One region of the Sinorhizobium sp. CCBAU 05631 genome, then DNA from elsewhere that is predicted to be linked to it. Evidence: predicted binding sites of a transcription regulator. Region 1 holds the regulator's gene; each other region holds the start of a gene.
What was found. The regulator PhoB, encoded in region 1, activates phosphate uptake and scavenging genes when phosphate is short. The targets are predictions, from matches to a motif close to TGTCATNNANCTGTCAT.
Positions count from the first base shown of each region.

Region 2: a site for PhoB is predicted at 4,095-4,111, ahead of SS05631_RS03820 (PhoX family phosphatase). Genes of this name have one in related genera too.
Region 3: a site for PhoB is predicted at 2,692-2,708, ahead of SS05631_RS08675 (LTA synthase family protein). Genes of this name have one in related genera too.

Region 1 is NZ_CP023063.1:133,311-139,818, reverse strand. It holds gene argF (ornithine carbamoyltransferase) at 1-238, opposite strand, end outside; gene SS05631_RS00645 (aspartate aminotransferase family protein) at 288-1,487, opposite strand; gene SS05631_RS00640 (GcrA family cell cycle regulator) at 1,902-2,420, shown strand; gene phoB (phosphate regulon transcriptional regulator PhoB) at 2,505-3,188, opposite strand; gene phoU (phosphate signaling complex protein PhoU) at 3,234-3,947, opposite strand; gene pstB (phosphate ABC transporter ATP-binding protein PstB) at 3,994-4,809, opposite strand; gene pstA (phosphate ABC transporter permease PstA) at 4,823-6,145, opposite strand; gene pstC (phosphate ABC transporter permease subunit PstC) at 6,142-6,508, opposite strand, start outside.
Region 2 is NZ_CP023063.1:794,539-801,046, forward strand. It holds gene SS05631_RS03805 (glyoxalase/bleomycin resistance/dioxygenase family protein) at 1-163, shown strand, start outside; gene SS05631_RS03810 (L,D-transpeptidase) at 168-905, opposite strand; gene recO (DNA repair protein RecO) at 1,119-1,865, shown strand; gene SS05631_RS03820 (PhoX family phosphatase) at 2,021-4,021, opposite strand; gene SS05631_RS03825 (DUF2339 domain-containing protein) at 4,285-6,508, shown strand, end outside.
Region 3 is NZ_CP023063.1:1,751,356-1,757,863, forward strand. It holds gene SS05631_RS08665 (TolB family protein) at 1-791, opposite strand, end outside; gene SS05631_RS08670 (NAD+ synthase) at 795-2,477, opposite strand; gene SS05631_RS08675 (LTA synthase family protein) at 2,742-4,661, shown strand; gene SS05631_RS08680 (hypothetical protein) at 5,144-6,043, shown strand; gene SS05631_RS08685 (GFA family protein) at 6,055-6,453, opposite strand.

The sequences.
Region 1 (6,508 bases):
TTTCGGTCCCCGACAGGAACAGCGTCTCGCCGCCGAGCTGCCGCATGCCGACATCGAAGGAAACGCGGGTGCGGGTCGACGGCTTTTCGAAGATCATCGCCAGCATCTTGCCGGCAAGCGGTTTCTCGGCGGTTCCGGCCTTGGTCGCCGTCTTTCGTGCGCGGGCATCGTCGATGATCGTGCGCAGGTCGGTCGCGGTCATTGCCGAGAGATCGAGAAAATGTCTGGTGGCAGTCATAATGCTGTAGTTCCTGTCATAAACCGGTAATCGACCGTCCGTCGCGACCTCAGGCCGCGGCCGTTCCGCTCTTGGCGCGCACCGCCTCGGCGGCACGCTCGAGTCGTGCCAGCCCCTCGCGCGCTTCGGCGGGCGTGGTGATCAACGGCGGCAACAGCCGCAGCACGTTCTCACCGGCCGGCACGGCAAGCAGCTTCTCGGCGCGGATCGCCTTCAGGAAGTCGGCGGAAGGCACCTTTGCCTTGATGCCGAGCATCAGGCCGTCGCCGCGGATCTCCTCGATCACGTCGGGGAAGCGATCCTTGAGCGAGGCAAGCCCCTGGCGGAACACCAATCCCACGTCGCGGACATTCTCCAGGAAACCATCGGCCAGGACGACATCGAGCACCGCATTGCCGACCGCCATCGCCAGCGGATTGCCGCCGTAGGTGGAGCCGTGGGTGCCGGCCACCATGCCGGCCGCCGCCGCTTCCGTTGCCAGGCAGGCGCCGAGAGGGAAGCCGCCGCCGATGCCCTTGGCGACGGCCATGATGTCCGGCTTGATGCCCGACCATTCATGCGCGAAGAGCTTGCCTGTGCGGCCGACGCCGCACTGGACCTCGTCGAGGATCAACAGCAGCCCGAACTCGTCGCAGAGCGCGCGCAGTTCCTGCATGAATTCTTTCGAAGCGAGGCGAATGCCGCCCTCGCCCTGGATCGGCTCGACCAGGATTGCAGCGGTCTCGTCGTTGATCGCGGTCTTGACGGCGGCGATGTCGCCGAACGGCACCTGATAGAAGCCCGGAGCCTTCGGCCCGAACCCTTCGATGTATTTCTGCTGGCCGCCGGCGGCAATCGTCGCGATGGTGCGGCCGTGGAAGGCGCCTTCGAAGGTGATGATGTGGAACCGCTCCGGATGGCCCTTGGCGAAATGGTAGCGGCGCGCCGTCTTGATCGCACATTCGAGCGCTTCCGCACCGGAATTGGTGAAGAACACTCGATCGGCGAAGGTGACCGCCGTCAGCCGCTGCGCCAGGCTCTCCTGGCCGGGAACATCGTAGAGATTGGACACATGCCAGAGCTTCTCCGCCTGCGCTTTCAGCGCTTCGACGAGATGAGGATGGGCATGGCCGAGCGAAATGACCGCGACGCCGGCTGCAAAGTCGAGATAGCGGGTGCCGTCTTCGGCAATCAGCCAGACGCCCTCGCCTCGCTCGAAACGCAACGGCGCACGCAGATAGGTGTCGTAGAGCGGCGTTGTTGCGGCCATGATCAGCATCTCCTTCGTCATCGGCATCGCTGTCGGACGTATCGGCCCGACAAAAATCAAAAATGCCGCCTTTCGGCGGCGCAGGCACTATTCCCATATCGCGGCGCAATGTCAACAAAACCAAGGCTTGCAACAGTCGCGCCGGCCCGGATTCCGCACCGCGAAAAAATCCCGATGCGGGGCTTGCAAAAATGCAACTATCCGACAGCAAGTTGGGGAAAACTGCGAAATCGATTCGGCGCGATTCCGGCGACTCTTGCCACGGAGTCACCCGGCCGGTAGGTTAATATTCAATTACTAGACGCATGCGGCGGACCTAGTCACCAAAATAGTTATCGCGTTGTAACTCCGGGGCTTTTCCGGAGAACGGTGATGGATTCTGCCATCCCAACGCCGAGAACGGGGAGTGCAGACATGAACTGGACGGACGAGCGGGTTGAGAAGCTGAAGAAGCTATGGTCCGAGGGCCTAAGCGCGAGCCAGATCGCGGCGCAGCTGGGAGGCGTCAGCCGTAACGCGGTGATCGGCAAGGTTCATCGGTTGAGCCTGCCAGGCCGCGCCAAGGCCGGCGGAGCGACAGCGGCGGCTCGTCCCAAGCGGACGACCTCGGCGCCCCGCGCCCCGAACTACGCGGCACGCGCCGTGACCCGGACGGTTACCCGCGCTGCCGGCACGGCCGTGCTCAAGGAAGAGGTCGCCGTCGATCTGGTGGCGGAGCAGGATCTCGCACTCGACACCAACATTGTCGTGCCGATGTCGCGCCGGCTGGAACTCACCCAGCTGACCGAGCGGACCTGCAAATGGCCGATCGGCGACCCGCTCAAGGAAGAATTCCACTTCTGCGGCAACGACTCGCCGGAATCCTCCCCCTATTGCAGCTACCACGCTCGCCTCGCCTACCAGCCCTCGGCCGAGCGGCGCCGCGCGCGCTGATCGGTCGGAGCAATAACAAATAACGCATGAAGGGGCCCGTCGGGCCCCTTATCACTTTGGAACGCCGGAAGAGCAGCGCAAGCGTCAGCTTTCCAACGAATAGCCGGCGCCGCGCACCGTCCTGATCACATCGGGCATATTGGAGAAATTCAGAGCCTTGCGCAGCCGGCCGACATGGACGTCGACCGTTCGCTCGTCGACATAGATGTCGTGCCCCCAGACGCCGTCGAGCAGCTGCGAGCGGGAGAAGACGCGGCCTGGCGAGGCCATCAGGAACTCCAGGAGCCGGAACTCCGTCGGGCCGAGCCTCACTTCGCGGGTGCGACGATGCACGCGATGGGTTTCGCGGTCGAGCTCTATGTCGCCGCAGCGAAGCACCGTCGACAGCACTTCAGGCTTCGCTCGCCGGAGCATCGCTTTGACCCGCGCCATCAGCTCCGGCGTCGAGAACGGCTTGACGACGTAGTCGTCGGCACCGGTCGCAAGGCCTCGCACCCGCTCGCTTTCCTCGCCGCGCGCCGTCAGCATGATGATCGGCAGCCGCTCGGTCTCCGGGCGCTGTCGGAGACGGCGGCAAAGCTCGATGCCGGAGACGCCGGGCAGCATCCAGTCGAGGATGAGAAGGTCGGGCAAGCGCTCCTGCAGGCGGATCTCCGCTTCGTCGCCGCGAAAGATCGTATCGACCTCGAAGCCCTCAGCCTCGAGATTGTAGCGCAGCAGCACGCTGAGCGCTTCCTCGTCCTCGACAACGGCTATCTTCGGCAACATTCAGTTACGACTCCTTGCCTAGATTCATGATTGGCGGGTGTCCCCTCAGTCGGTGACGGATCCGAGCGTTGACGTCATGTCGTCCTTCGGCCGCTCGCCCTGCGGCTGGGCGCCCGTCGCCATGTAGTAGATGGTTTCGGCGATATTGGTGGCGTGGTCGCCGATACGCTCGATGTTCTTGGCGCAGAAAAGGAGATGCGTGCAGGGGGTGATGTTGCGCGGATCCTCCATCATGTAGGTCAACAGCTCGCGGAACAACGAGGTGTAAATCGCGTCGATCTCCTCGTCGCGTTCGCGGATGCTGTTTGCCTTCTCCGGCGAACGCGAGGCGTAAACGTCGAGGACCTCCTTGAGCTGGATCAGGGCGAGTTCGGCGAGGTGCTCGAGACCGCGCGCCAGCTTGCGCGGAATGCCGGAGCCGGCAACCGCGATGACGCGCTTGGCAGTGTTCTTGCCGAGGTCGCCGACGCGCTCGAGATCGGCGGCGATCCGGATCGACCCCATGATCTCGCGGAGATCCGCGGCCATCGGCTGTCGCTTGGCGATGGTGACGATCGCCTTTTCGCCGATCTGGCGCTCGGCGTCGTCCAAGATTGCATCGTCGGAAATGACCTTCTGGGCGAGCGCCAGATCGGAATTCACCAAAGCCCGGACGGAATCCGCCACCATCTGCTCGGCCTGGCCGCCCATCTCCGAGATCCGGCGCGTCAGATATTTAAGCTCTTCGTCGAAGGCTGTCGTTATGTGGGGGTGAGACATCTACGGTTCCTCGAGGGCGCACTCTTCGCGGTGGGTTTTCGGGCGATCAGCCGAAGCGGCCCATGATGTAATCCTGGGTGCGCTGGTCGTCCGGATTGGTGAACATCTTGTCGGTGTCGTTCTCCTCGACGAGATTGCCGAGGTGGAACATGGCGGTGCGCTGCGAGACGCGGGCCGCCTGCTGCATCGAGTGGGTCACGATGACGATGGTGAAATTGGCGCGCAGCTCGTGAATGAGCTCTTCGACCTTGGCCGTGGCGATCGGGTCGAGGGCCGAGCAGGGCTCGTCCATGAGAATCACTTCCGGGCTGACGGCAACGGCGCGGGCGATGCAGAGGCGCTGTTGCTGGCCGCCGGAAAGACCCGTCCCCGGCTCCTGCAGGCGGTCCTTCACCTCATTCCACAGGCCCGCCTTCCGCAGGCTCGTTTCGACGATCTCATCGAAATCGGCCTTCGTGCGGGCCAGGCCGTGGATGCGCGGCCCGTAGGAAACATTCTCATAGATCGACTTTGGGAACGGATTGGGCTTCTGGAAGACCATGCCGACGCGGGCGCGCAGTTCCACCACGTCGATCGACGGATCGTAGATGTCGTCCTCGTCGAGGGTGATCCGGCCGGTGACCCGGCAATTCTCGATCGTGTCGTTCATGCGGTTGAGCGTCCGCAGGAAGGTCGACTTGCCGCATCCGGAAGGACCGATGAGCGCCGTCACGGTATTCTCGCGGATATTCAGGTTGACGTCGAAGAGCGCGCGCTTCTCGCCGTAATAGACCGACACATCCTTACCGATCATCTTCAAGGGCACCGTGTTCATTTTCTGGTCCAGAGCCTTTTCGACTGCAGCTTCCGACATGATGTTCATAGTCCTTACCCCACTACCAGCGACGCTCAAAGCGACGCCGCAACAGAATTGCGCCGAGGTTCATGATGACGAGGAAGATCAGCAGGATGATGATCGCCCCCGAGGTACGCTCGACGAAGGCGCGCTCAGCCTCGTTCGCCCACATGTAGATCTGCACGGGGAGCGCCGTGGACGGTTCGAGCGGCGAGCCCGGATAGTCGACGACGAAGGCGACCATGCCGATCAGGAGCAGCGGCGCCGTCTCGCCGAGGGCGTGCGCCAGGCCGATGATCGTGCCGGTCAGGATGCCGGGCATGGCAAGCGGCAGCACATGGTGGAAGATCGTCTGCATCTTCGAGGCGCCGAGGCCGAGCGCGGCGGAGCGGATCGACGGAGGCACGGCCTTCAGCGCGGCGCGCGTCGCGATGATGATCGTCGGTAGCGTCATCAGGGTCAGCACGAATCCACCGACGAGGGCCGCCGAGCGCGGCATGCCGGCGAAATTCACGAAGACGGCGAGACCGAGAAGGCCGTAGACGATCGACGGCACGGCGGCGAGATTGTTGATGTTGACCTCGATCAGGTCGGTCAGCCGGTTCTTCGGCGCGAATTCCTCGAGATAGATCGAGGCGGCGACGCCGATCGGCAGCGACAGGACGAGGACGATCAGCATCATATAGGCAGACCCGACCAGCGCCACGCCAACGCCGGCCGCTTCCGGGCGGCTCGATGCGCCGAACGTGAAGATGCCGGTGTTGAAGCTCTTCTTCAGCACGCCGGCCTCGGCCAGCTGGTTCATCCAGGCGACCTGCTGGTCCTTGACCTTGCGCTTCGATTCGTCGACCGTGAGGTCGATCTGGCCCTTGAAGGCCGAATCGATGTTCGCGTCGGCGAGCAGCGTCACCGGGATCGTCTTGCCGATCACCGAAGGGTCGGCAACGACAATGTCACGCAGCTGCGTGCGGACGCTGTCGGAGACCATGTCGTTCGCCTGTTTCACAAGCGGCCGCTTCTTCGGGTCGATGCCGAGCTGCTTGACCAGGGCGTCGCGGACGAGCACCGGATAATTGGCGGTCATCAGTTGCTTCGGATCGGTCGCGCGCTCGTTCTTCGGGTCGATCACCTTTTCGGAAAACTCGATCGGCAGCGTGATCGTCGTCTGCTGGAAGGCCGTGTAGCCTTTCGAGACAACACTCCAGACAAGGACCGCCAGGAAGAACAGGCCGATAACGATGGCGCTGATGCCATAGGCACGGAACCGGCGCTCCGCGGCGTAGCGGCGCTTTATGCCGATGTCGCGGCGGCTTTCGGCGGGACGGGTCGAGACCCTTACCGTGGGAGAAGCAACGTCGGTCATTCGTACTGTTCCCGATATTTGCGCACGATGTAGAGCGCATAGATGTTGAGGCAGAGCGTGATGACGAAGAGTGTGATGCCGAGCGCGAAGGCGACCAGAGTCTGCGGCGAAGTGAACTCCAGGTCGCCGGTCAGCTGGTGGACGATCTTGACCGTTACCGTCGTCATCGGTTCGAACGGGTCGAGCTGCATGCGCGCGGCGACGCCGGCAGCAAGCACGACGATCATCGTCTCACCGACCGCGCGCGAGGCGGTCAGCAGCAGCGCTCCGACGATGCCGGGCAGTGCGGCGGGAAGAATGACCTTCTTCACCGTCTCCGAGCGCGTCGCGCCGAGCCCGAGCGAGCCGTCGCGCAGCGCCCGC
Region 2 (6,508 bases), 660 kb from region 1:
GGAACTGTTCACCGACGATCACGTAGCGGCCTTGAGCCATCTCGTCGCGAACGGCGCGGTGCGCTGCGATGCGGTCGAGGATCTGGGCGAGGCCTTTCGCGGCGGCTGGGTGATGAACCCGGCCAATATTGTCCATCTCGTGCGCGAGCCGGACGCCTGGTAGCGTCTCAGAATGCCAGCGGTGCCTCTTCGGCGGGCGTCTGCATGGGAGGAGCATCGACCGGCGGCATGGCCGGTTCCATCGGCGACTGCGCCTGGATCACCACCACTCGGGTGCCTTCCTGCACGCGGTTATAGAGATCGATGATGTCCGGGTTGAACATCCGGATACAGCCGCTCGAAACGGCGTTGCCGATCGACCAGGCCTCGGTCGTGCCGTGAATCCGGAACAGCGTGTCCTTGCCATCCTGATAGAGATAGAGCGCCCGTGGCCCAAGCGGATTGGTCGGGCCCGGATCCATGCCGTCGGCAAGCGGGCCATAGCGTTCCGGCTCGCGGGCGACCATGTCCGAGGTCGGTATCCAGCGGGGCCATTGGGCCTTGCGGCCGATGCGCGCCTCGCCGGCAAATTCCAGCCCCGCCTTGCCGACGCCGATCCCGTAGCGCAGCGCCATGCCGCCGCCCTGCACGAGATAGAGGTATCGGTCCGGCGTGTCGATGACGATCGTGCCCGGCGGCTCGTGGGTGACGTAGGGCACCTGCTGCCGCAGGAAGCGCGGATCGACCTTGCTTATGTCGGTGGCAGGCAAGGGGAACGCCTCGTCCGGCTGCGGTCCGTACATCGCCGTGAAATAGGGATCCGGTCCCCGCGGCCGGGGCGGCTGCGCGGTACTCGTCGCACAGCCCGCCAGCGCGGCCAGAACAAGGAGGAGCGTGAGAGGCTGGACGAGGCGGGAAACACACATACTCCAAACACTCCTGGTGGTTGTCCGTGGGGACGGCAGCCGCTTCGTACAGGAAGGCTGGCCGCGATTCGGCTGGACAATGATAGAATTGTAGTGCGGCGAACAGGTCCCGGAAAGGGCGACGGTCGCTGGTCTGGGTGGCCCAGGGGCGCGGCCCGATTTACGCGCCATCTTCGCTTGATCCGCTTTCCGCAGCGGGTGTATGCCTTTTCCATGCAATGGAGCGATCAGGCCATCATTCTCGGCATCCGGCGGCACGGCGAAAGCTCGGTCATCGCCGAGGCCATGACGTCCGCGCATGGGCGGCATCTTGGGCTCGTGCGCTCCGGCCGCTCGCGAACGATGCAGCCGGTGCTGCAGCCGGGCAATTCGGTGGAAGTCACCTGGCGAGCCAGGCTCGACGAACATCTCGGCGAGTTCCGCATCGAGCCGCTCGAACTGCGCGCCGCCAGACTGATGGAGGCGGCGACCTCGGTCTACGGCATCCAGGCGCTTGGCGCCCTGCTGCGGCTGCTGCCGGAGCGCGATCCGCATCCCCATCTTTACGAGGCGCTCGCCGTGATCGTCGACCACCTCGAGGACCCGGCCGACGCCGGCGAATTGTTCGTGCGCTTTGAACTGGCGGTCCTGAACGATCTCGGCTTCGGCCTCGATCTTTCCGAATGTGCTGCGACCGGCGGCCGGGCCGAACTTGTCTACGTGTCGCCGAAAACGGGTCGCGCCGTTAGCCGTGCGGCCGGCGCACCCTATGCGGAGCGCATGCTTGCGCTTCCGGATTTCCTCTCGGGAGGGGACAGCGCGGCCGATTACGACAGCCTCGCCGCGGCCTTTCGCCTGACGGCCTATTTCCTCAATCGCCACGTCTATGAACCGCGCGGCGTCGACGTTTCCTCGGCGCGAGACGGTTTCGTCCATGCGACACTGAAGGCGCTGAAGCCGGTCCCGCCCCCGGCAGCATGAGATGCGAAACAGGTGCCGCACGTTCAATGCGGCACCCGAACCGGCAATTCGGCCATAGAGCGCGTCGCTTTGGACGGAGCCGTGCAACGCGCTTCAGGTCTTTCTCTATGCATGTCGTTGTCCCGAAACCGCTGAGCACTTTCGGGCGGCATGCATCAGGCGATCTTGCCGCCGCCCTGCTTGGTCACGGCGACCACTGCCGGGCGCACCGGCATGTCGTCGCGGAAGTCGGGCCAGCGCGTTGCCGGCTTCTCGTAAGTGGCAAGGCCGGCATCGCCGGGGTGCTGAACGGCGAGGAAGAAGGTGTCGCTCGTCGGGTTGAAGCTTGGGCCGCACATTTCCGCGCCGACCGGAACCCGGAAGAACAGCTTCGATGTGCCGCGTCCTTCGCCTTCGGTTTCGATCGCCCAGACGCCATCGGTGCGGCCCGTCTCTTTCTCGTTATTGCCGTCGGTCGATACCCACAGGCGGCCGTCCGAGTCGATCGCGCAATTGTCCGGCATGCCGAACCAGCCGTTCTTCGTCGTCGCCGTCGTGAAGGAAGCACCGACTTCCGCAACGCTCGGGTCGCCGCATTTCAGCAGGATGTCCCATTTGGATTTCGTCGAAGCGAAATCGCCATCCGTTTCGGAGATCTCGACAATGTGGCCGAAGGCGTTCTTGGCGCGCGGATTGGCAGCGTCCGCCTCTTCCTCCTTGCGCTTGGTGTTGTTAGTCAGCATGACATAGACCTTGCCGGTCTTCGCGTTGGGCTGGATGTCTTCCGGCCGGTCCATCTTGGTGGCGCCGAGCGCATCGGCGGCAAGCCGGGTGTTGATCAGGACGTCGGCCTGCGAGGCAAAGCCGTTCTCGGTCGTCAGCGGGCCCTCGCCATGGATGATCGGCATCCAGGTGACCGTGCCGTCCTCGTCGAATTTCGCCACGTAGAGCGTGCCTTCGTCGAAGAGGTCCATGTTGGCGGCGCGGTCGTTCGGATTGTAGGTGCCCTTCGTCACGAACTTGTAGACATAGTCGTAACGCTCGTCGTCGCCGCTATAGAGAACGACGCGGCCATCCTTGTTGACGATCGATTCGCAGCCCTCATGCTTGAAACGGCCGACGGCGGTGCGCTTCTTCGGCACCGAGGTCGGGTCGAGCGGATCGACCTCGACGACCCAGCCGAAGCGGTTGGCCTCGTTCGGATCCTTCGATACGTCGAAGCGCTCGTAGAACTTCGACCACTCATATTGGCTGCCGGGCGCGCCGAGACGCTTCAGCTGCTTGAATTCCGGATGATCCTCGGCGAGCTCGCCGCCGAAATAGCCGTTGAAGTTTTCCTCGGCCATCATGTAGGTGCCCCAGGCGGTGACGCCGCCGGCGCAATTGTTGATGGTCCCGAAGACTTTCCTGCCGGTCGGGTCGGCTACGGTCTTGACGCGGTCATGGCCGGCCACCGGACCGGAGAGCTGCATTTCGGTATTTGCCGTGATGCGGCGGTTGTACTTGCCGTCGAGAACCGGCTGCCACTTGCCGTCAACCTTGCGGATCTCGACGACCGTGCCGCCATGGGCGGCCATTTCGATGTCGACCAGTTCCTTGGTGTATTCGCCGAGAACGACCTTGTCCTCCTCCTTGCCGTCCTCCGTCACCTTTTCGACGCGGGCGAAGTTCGGGAACATGATCTCGGCGTTGGTGTATTCATGGTTGACGACCAGCAGGCCATGGTCTGGGCTCCCGTCCAGCGGGATGAAGCCAACATAGTCGTTGTTGTAGCCGAACTGGCGGCCCTGCGCTTCGGCGGTCTGCTTGAGCGGATCGAATTCGGGGCCGTCAGCGAAGATCTTGTCGCCCCAACGCAACAGGATGTCGGCGTCGTAGCCTTCAGCGACGTGATGCTTCTCGTCGACGCCGGCCTCGATCTCCTTGAAGTCGAAGCGGGACGCGCTCTCGGCGTGAGCTTCATCGGCCGAAAGCAGCGCAAGCGGGCTGACCGTCGTCGAAATGGCGGCAACCGCAAGGGATCCGCCAAGGAACGACCGACGCGAGAAGCGACGGTTGATGATGTCGCCCATGGTCGGGTTAGTGGAACAGTTCTGGCCGATATCTTCCAGCTCCTCCCTCTGTTCCGTCAGCGTCTTGAATTCGGTTTCTTCCGTCGAGCCGAGATGCTTGTCCATGGTCATTCTCCCCATTTGAACGATTGAAGCGCCGCCTGTGGTCGGCGTCCATCCTCGCTCTACCAGCTAGCTCGTGACAGTTCTGCGACAATACCGTGAAGAACCATGAAGAGTTTGCGGCTCTTCTGCCGCTGGAGACAGTTGGACCTGCGGCACAATCCTGCGGTTGCAAGAAGGAGAAAGTTCAAGCGGCATGTCTGCGCTGGCATTCCGGGCTAACTTGTGCGAATCGTTCACGAGTCGTCGTGGTGCCGGGGGGGCCCATGCTTGAGTTTATCGCCCTTGTTGCCTTTGTCTTGGCGCTTGCCGCTTTCCTCGGCGGCCGCAGGACTGCGGACCGGCTGGACGCCGAAATCGAAAGTCTGAAGGCTGAGATCGCCCGGCTCGCGACGCAGGCCCCTGAAGAGGTCGTGCCCGATCCTGCGGCATCTGCGCCAACAGAGGCCGAGGCAGCGACTGTGCCAGAGGTCGGCGAAGAGGCGGTGCAGGGGCCGTGGTCGCAGGCGCGCGAGGGGGCGCAGATTTTCGGCAGTGCCCCGGCGGGCGCCGAGACGGGCAGCGAGTCTCCCGTTGTAGCGACTGCCGAACCCGCAGCCGCGCGGTCTGCGGAGAGCCTCGAGAGCCGTATCGGCGGACGCTGGCCTGTCTGGGTCGGCGGACTTGCGCTGGCGCTCGGCGGCTTTTTCCTGGTGCAGTACTCGATCGAGGCCGGGCTTTTGAGCCCGGCGGTCCGGCTCACGCTCGCTGCGGTCTTCGGCCTTGTGCTCGGGGCCGCCGGTGAAGTGATCCGGCGCCGGGCGGTGCCGACGATTTCCGACCGGTTCCGCAATGCGATGATTCCCGGCGTGCTGACCGCAGCCGGCGCCGTTACGCTGTTCGGCGTCGTCTATGCGGCGCATGGCATCTACGGCTACATCGGGACGGCGCCGGCGTTCGCGCTGCTGGCGCTGATTTCGCTGGCGACCGTCGGCATGTCGCTGCTGCATGGCCAGGCGCTTGCCGGTCTTGGTCTGCTTGCGTCGTTGCTGACCCCTCTCTTCGTCTCCAGCGGCGAGCCGCGGCCGTGGGTGCTGTTCGCGTTTCTCTCGGTCGCCTGGCTCGCGACGCTTGCCGCCTCGCGCCTGCGCCGCTGGACGATCGTGCCGACGCTCGCAAATGCCGGCCTCGGCCTTTGGGGACTGGCCTATATCGCGTTGGCCGCGCCTTTCGAGGCCCCGCCGGTCGCCGCCGCGCTCTTGGTGATGGTCGTCGGCGTCGGTTTGATCTGGCCCGGCGGCGTCGAGCGCGCGAGCGGTGCAACGGCGGAAACAATCGCATCGCCAGCCGCGGCTCGGGGCCCTTGGGAGACGCTCTTCACGCCGCCCCATGCGGCGATCTCGCTGTCGGCGGCAATCGTGGCGGCGCTCCTTGCGCTTCTCTTTATCAGCCCGGCGGTCGAGGCGGCGCGATTCCCGATCGCCGAATTCGTCGTCGTCACCGCGGGTCTCGCCGGCATCGGCGCCCTGCGGGCCACTGCGGCCTATCCGGCGTTGCTCGCGTCTCTTGCTGCCGTCGTCGGGACGTGGACGCTGACCGCACTCAGCGGCGTCCTTGCCTATCTCGACCCGACATTGGCGTCGCCGGAGATCGTCGTTCCGGGGCGGGCTGCCATGCTGACGGCGATGGTGCTCGCGGCGCTCTTCCTGCTGCTCGCCTCGGCGGTGCTTTCGCGCCTCGCGGAGCATCGGCAATTTGCCATTCTTTGGGCCGGCATCGCTGCCGTCGTGCCCGGCACTCTCATCGGAATGTCGTTCCTTATGACCGGCAATTTCGCATTCGACCTGCCGCATGGGCTTTCCGCCTTTGCGGGCGGCCTGTTCCTCCTCGGCCTCGTCGAATGGCTCTCCCGCCGCAACGCCGAGGGACGCGAACTCGATCTCGCAATCGGGCTGCTCGCCTTGGGTTCCCTCGGACTCTTCGTCATCGGCCTGCATGCGTGGACGGACGGGCTGGTGACGACGCTTGCAATCGCGTTCCTCGGCGCCGGCTACACCTTTGCGACGCGTCTCCGCACCTGGCCGGTCCTGCCCTGGGTGACCGTTGCCGCCGCCATCGTCGTACTGGCGCGGATCGCCTGGGAGCCGACCATCGTCGGCCCCGGCAGCCTTGGAACGACGCCGGTCTTCAATGCACTCCTGCCGGGCTACGGCATTCCGGCACTGCTGCTCGTCGGCTGCGCCTATTTCCTGCGCGCTTCCGCGGATTTGCGCCTGCGCAACCTTTTGCAGGCGCTCGCGAGTCTCTTCGTGCTGCTGACGCTCGCGATCCTGGTGCGCCATGCGATGAATGGCGGCGTTCTCGACAGCTCCGTTCCGAGCCTTGGCGAGCAGGCGATCTACACGCTGCTTGCGATCGGCGCTTCCGGCATCTTCATGACGCTCGACGGCAGATCGCCAAGCCCGGTGTTCCGCTACGGCGGGATGGTACTCGGCGTGCTCTCGATGCTGT
Region 3 (6,508 bases), 1.6 Mb from region 1:
TCGCCGTTGGGCGACCAGTTCGGAACGTTCATCGTCCCCTGCCCGCCGAAGAGTTCGAAGAGGACACGCGCATTGCTGCCTTCCGGATCCATCAGCCGAAGCCGCACATCGAGATCGCGCGGATGGTCGAAGACCTCGCCGTCATAGGACAGCACCAGCAGATGCCTGCCGTCCGGCGACGGGTGCGGGAACCAGTCACCATAAGGGCTGTCGGTGATGCGCTGGACATCGCTGCCGTCCGGCCTCACCCGCCAGATCTGCATGCGGCCGGTGCGGCTCGAATTGAAATAGATCCACGCACCGTCCGGCGACCAGTCCGGGCCGTCGTTGCGGCCCTCGCCATGCGTCAGGCGCCGCTCCTCTCCGCCATCGACCGAAATCGTGTAGATGTCGAAGATCTGGTCGCGGATCCCGCAATAGGTCAAGGTTTTCCCATCCGGGGACCAGCCGTGCCAATAGGACGGCAGGTTGCGCGTCACCAGAAGCGGCGTGCCGCCCTCGGCCGGCAGCAGATAGATCGCCGACTTGCCGAATTCGGTCTTGTCGCTGATCGCCAGCGTTTTCCCGTCCGGCGAAATGCCGTGATCGTTGTTGCATTGCCCGGCAACGCCCGTGTCGATTTCCACGGGCTCGGAACCGTCAAAGGCAAGCCGATAGAGCCTGCCGTCGCCGTTGATGATCAGGGATTTGCCGTCCGGCGACCAGTTCGGCGCCTCGACCAGCCGCTCCGTCTGCCAGACGACTTGCGTCTCGCCGGTGGCAATATCGAAAATCTCCACCGAACTGCGCATGATCTACCCTCGGTCGCGGAAACGGTTGGTGATCGGATAGCGCCGGTCCCGGCCGAAATTCTTCTTGGTGATCTTGACCCCGGGAGCCGACTGCCGCCGCTTGTATTCGGCGATGTAGAGCAGGTGTTCGATCCGATGCACCGTGGCCTCGTCATGCCCGCGGGCGACGATTTCCTCGGTACTCAGTTCCTTCTCCACCAGGCACTCGAGAATGTCGTCGAGGACCGGATAGGGCGGCAGCGAGTCCTGGTCGGTCTGGTTGGGCCGCAGTTCGGCCGAGGGCGCCTTGTCGATGATGTTCAGCGGGATGACCTCGCCGGAGGGGCCGAGTGCTCCGGGCGGCACAGCGCCATTGCGCCAGCGCGACAGTGCATAGACCTGCATCTTGTAAAGGTCCTTGATCGGGTTAAAGCCGCCGTTCATGTCGCCGTAGAGCGTCGCGTAGCCGACCGACATTTCCGATTTGTTGCCGGTGGTCACCACCATCGAGCCGAACTTGTTGGAGATCGCCATCAGGATCGTGCCGCGCGTGCGGCTCTGCAGGTTCTCCTCGGTGATCCCGGATTCGGTCCCCTCGAACGTGTCGGCGAGAGCATTGAGAAAGCCTTCGACGGGCTCCTCGATCGCAACGACGTCATAATGGCAGCCGAGCGCCTTGGCACAGGCCTCGGCGTCCTTCAGCGATTCCCGCGACGTATAGCGATAGGGCAGCATGATCGTGCGAACCCGCTCCTCGCCGAGCGCGTCCACGGCGAGCGCCGCGCAGATCGCCGAGTCGATGCCGCCCGACAGGCCGAGGACGACGTTCTTGAAGCCGTTCTTGTTGACGTAGTCGCGCAGCCCCAACATGCAGGCGCGATAGTCTGCCTCCTCGCATTCCGGCAGGCGAGACCGGAGTCCGTTGTGTGAGACCCAGCCGTCGTCACCCCTCGTCCATTCGGAGATCGCGAGCGCCTCCTCGAACTGGCTCATCTGGAAGGCGAGCGAGCGATCGGCATTGAAGCCGAAGCTCGCGCCGTCGAAGACCAGTTCGTCCTGCCCGCCGAGCTGATTGGCATAGATCATCGGCAAGCCGGTCTCTATCACCTGCTTCAGCACGATCTGGTGACGGACATCAACTTTACCGCGGTAGTAGGGCGATCCGTTCGGAGAAAGCAGGATTTCGGCGCCGCTTTCCTCGAGCGTCTCGCAGACGCCGAGCTCTCCCCAAATGTCTTCGCAGATCGGAACCCCGATGCGAATGCCGCGGAAATTCACCGGACCGGGCATCTCGCCTTGATCGAACACCCGCTTTTCGTCGAACTCGCCGTAATTCGGCAGATCCACCTTGTCACGGACGGCGATGATCTTGCCCCCGTCCAGGACGGCCACCGAATTGTGCCGCTGCGCGGAGGCTTGACGGGGGAAGCCGATGATCACTCCCGGCCCTCCATCCGCCGTCTCTGCGGCGAGGTTCTCGACGGCGCGCAGGCACGCCTTCAGGAAGGCCGGTTTCAGCACCAGGTCTTCAGGCGGATAGCCGGAAATGAAAAGCTCGGTGAACAGCACCAGGTCGGCGCCCTGGCGCGCGGCGTCGGCCCGCGCTTCGCGCGCCTTGGCCAGGTTGCCGGCGATATCGCCGACGGTCGGATTGAGCTGGGCTACGGCGATCCGTAGCGTCGAAGGTGCGGCTTTCTGTGGGGTCATGGCAGGCCTGTCGGTGTTTCCTCGGCGAATGCATCCAGCTTAAGGCTTGTACTTAACGCATCAGGTGGCAAAAAACCCCCTCCCAATCGCAATGCGTAGAAAAAATCTGAAAAATCCTGTTGTTCCCGGCCGTTAGTGACGCGACAGGGACCCGTCGCCACAGCGGGAACCTGAGGATCATCAAAGCCGCTTCGCCATTCATCCCCCGTTCAAGATGACGGTCGTATGACAGTTGAACGAAAGTTTTGTGAAATTGGAGAAGTTGTGGCCAGTATCGATTCCGCCGCGAGAGGTCCTCAGGTCTATGTCGAAAGGCCGGGCTTTTCCGTCAGACACGCAAAGACCCTGGCGGGCACCCGCAGCGCGCTGTTTTCGCTTTCGCTTGCCGCGACGATCGTCTTTGCGGTCGAGTTCATCGTGCGCCAGTCAGGCTCCGAAACGATCGCCTATTTCATCGATCCGATGCGGCCGGCCTGGACGACGGTCGCAGTCTTCTTCCTCGTCATGCTGGCCCTCGACGCGCTGTTTGGCCGTGAGCACAAGGGCGCGCTCGTGGTGGCGCCGCTCGCCATCATCCCGGCATTTATCTGCCAGCAGAAGCAAGTCTTCCTGTCCGACCCGCTCTATCCCACCGATTTTCTGTTCGGCCGTCAGATCATGGAGCTGATGCCGGTGCTGGTGAAGGATCGGCCATGGACCGCAGTCGGCGTCGTTCTCGGAATTCTGGCAACCGTCATCGCCATCGCCCTGCTGCTGCGCTACGCCTGGCGGAATTTTCCGAAGCTGACCAGCCGGGAGCGTCTCGCACGGGTCGTCTTCGCCCTGCCGCTGCTCGTCGCCTTCTGGAACATCATGGACTACAACCAGTTCTCGTGGGTCCGTGACCGGTTGCGCGTCATTCCGATCATGTGGGACCAGACCGAGAACTACCGCCACAACGGCTTCGTGCTCGCCTTCGCGATCAACCTGCCGATGGCCAATGTGAGCGCTCCGCCCGGCTACATGGCCGATGCGATCGGTCGAATTCCCGTAAAGCCGCTGCCCGCCGGAACGACGCATCGGGGCAAGCCGGACGTCATCGTGCTGATGAGCGAATCCTTCTGGGATCCGACGCGTCTGCCCAAGGTCAAGCTGACGCCCGATCCGATGCCGACGATCCGCGAACTCCAGGGCGGCAACGTCTTCTCGCCCGAATTCGGCGGCATGACGGCCAATGTCGAGTTCGAAGCGCTGACCGGCTTTTCGAATGCCTTCTTGCCCTATGGCAGCATTCCATACCAGCAATATATCCGCAATCCGATCCCGTCGCTCGCAACCTTCTTCCGCGGCGAAGGCTATGTGTCGCGCGCCATCCACCCGTTCCAGGGCTGGTTCTGGAACCGCACCGCCGTCTACAAGGCCTTCGGCTTCGATACCTTCCGCTCCGAAGAGAACCTGCCGGCGATGCAGAAGCGCGGAATTTTCGCTTCGGATGAATCGCTGACAAAGGAGATCATCCGCCAGGCCGACGCGATGGACGAACCCTTCTTCTTCTTTGCCGTGACGCTGCAGGGCCATGGGCCCTACGAGCCGAACCGCTACGCGAAGAACACCATCAAGGTCGAGGGCGACCTCCCGGAAAGCGACCGGCAGGTGCTTGCCACCTACGCTCAAGGGATCAAGGAGGCCGACGACAGCCTGAAAATGCTCATGGAGTGGGCGAAGCAGCGGGATCGCGAGACGATCATCGTTCTCTTCGGCGACCACCTGCCGCCGCTCAACACCGTCTACACCAGCACCGGCTACATGAAAGACGTGACGGCGGAACGCAAGGGCTCGAAGGACCAGATGAAGGCGCAGCACGAAACGCCGCTTGTCGTCTGGTCGAACAAGACCGGTGCGCAAAAGGATATCGGCAGCATCAGCCCGGCTTTTCTTTCCTACCAGATCCTGAAGCAGGCGGGCTATGAGCACCCCTACTACACGGGCTTCCTCGGTAAGGTTCACGACCACTTCCGCGTTCTCGATCGCTATTTGCTGATCCGCAAGAACGGCAAGGGCTTGGAGAACTGGCTGCGCCAGCCGAAGATTCCGGTGACGCTGCGCGACTACCGCTTCCTCCAGCACGACATGATGTTCGGCAAGCGCTATAGCACCGAGCGCTTCTTCAAGTCGCACGCCGAACTTTTCAGCGCCGGCTTATAAGCGGATCGTCTGCGAACGCACTCATTGGCCCGGTGTCCCCGCCGGGCCAATTGCGTATTTGACTATCCGCGCCCCAATTCTCGCCGGGTTCCGATTGGATGCAGGCCGATCCGAAACAAGACAGAATCAACTTTTGCGCAAGTCAGACTCCGCTAAAATGACAACAGATACGATGCTTTAACGATTTTCGCGCGTCGTACAGCTGTACGGATGCCAGAAATCAACTTCAAAATTCTGCGGAGACGCTGCTATGTCCGCACGAATCCTGAGCTTACCGGCCAAGCCGTTAGTCATACCAAACTATAGCAGCCACGGCTCTTCACCCGCCGGTGGCATCGGCGCCGCAAATTCCCCTAAAATTTACGTGAACCCAAACGGCGTACTTGCGCGTTTAGGCCAAGGTGAGATTTTATGTTGATTGCGCCGGGGCACGGGGTAAGCGAGCATTCGGTGCGTGGAGAGATCTGGAGCATACGCAACAGATGCAGCGGCTTGCTGGGACGGAAGAAGCCGGACGGAAGACTCCGCCCACCTTAACGGTGGACGCTCTCGTGCAAAACCCTCAATTTCTTGAGGTCTTGCAAGCGGGCGCGCGTACCCTGATTTCCATGAACGACCTGTTTCCGCGCATCGCGCGCCTCGTGGCAGCCCACCAGAGATGGATGCTGACGCAAGCCGCCTATGCCTTACACCTGGAGCGCGACCCGAACGACGCCGATTCCGGCATCACCGCAGCGCGATTGCTGAAAGTCATGCGCGAAACGGGCGCTGCCAGCCGGAACACGGCGACGGCCTTCCTCGCCGAACTCGTAGCCTACAAACTGCTCCGCCCGGCAAATGGCGGTCGCACGAAAAGAACGCGTCCCCTCGAGCCGACGGAAATCAGCGAAAACGCCATGCGGCTCTGGTTCAAGACGCAGATGAGCACACTCGATTTATTGGACGGCGGATCGCGCGTCAGACGCCTCGAGACGGATCCCGGCATCTTCGAGCGCGCGCAGCCCCGTGTCGCCAGGCGGCTGCTCTCGGACCCGAGATGGACGCAGCCCCCGGAAAGCGTGGCGATCTTTGTATGGTCGGAATCCGGCGGGGTGATCCTCGACGACCTGATGGCGCGCCCGCCCACTCTCGCCGTCCACGGCAAGGTCTGGGTAGACGTCAGCCTTGCGAGACTTGCCGAACGTTATCTGATCTCGAACACCCATATTCGCCGGCTGTTCGCGCGCGCAGAAGCGGCCGATTTCATCGGCAAGGGAGACGATGGCGCACGCGGCCGGTTCTGGTTGAGCAGCCGGCTCATCGAGGAATACGCCTCCTGGGAAGCAGTCAAGTTCGAAGCGCTGGCGGATGCCTTCGATCAGTCCGTGGTCGCATATCCCTGAGGGCGAGCGCGTTACTGTGACGCTTCCGCAAAGCGCGGCAGGTCGTCGTGGATGTCGTAGAAATCACCCTTGTCGGCGCAAAAAATATGATAGCCGGGCTCGAGACCGGTCGGCCCGTCGAACGTCCCTGCGAGAATAGAGGTATAGTCGAGCCCGTCCGCCTTCCAGAACAGCGCCGAGCCGCAGTGATGGCAAAAGCCGCGCTTCGCGCTCGTGCTGGAGCGGTACCAGGTGATCTGGTCCGCGCCTTGGACCTCCATGTGGCTGTCGAGGACATTCGTAGCGGCGTAGTAGAGCCCCGTCTGCTTCCGGCATTGCGAACAATGGCAGAAAATCAGCTCCCTCAGTTTCCCCTTCGTCTTGAACCGCACGGCGCCGCAGAGGCATCCGCCTTCATGGATTTCCGTCATTCCCCTCTCCACTGCAACAAAAAAGCCGGGCCAGCTTCACAAGCTGGCCCGGCGC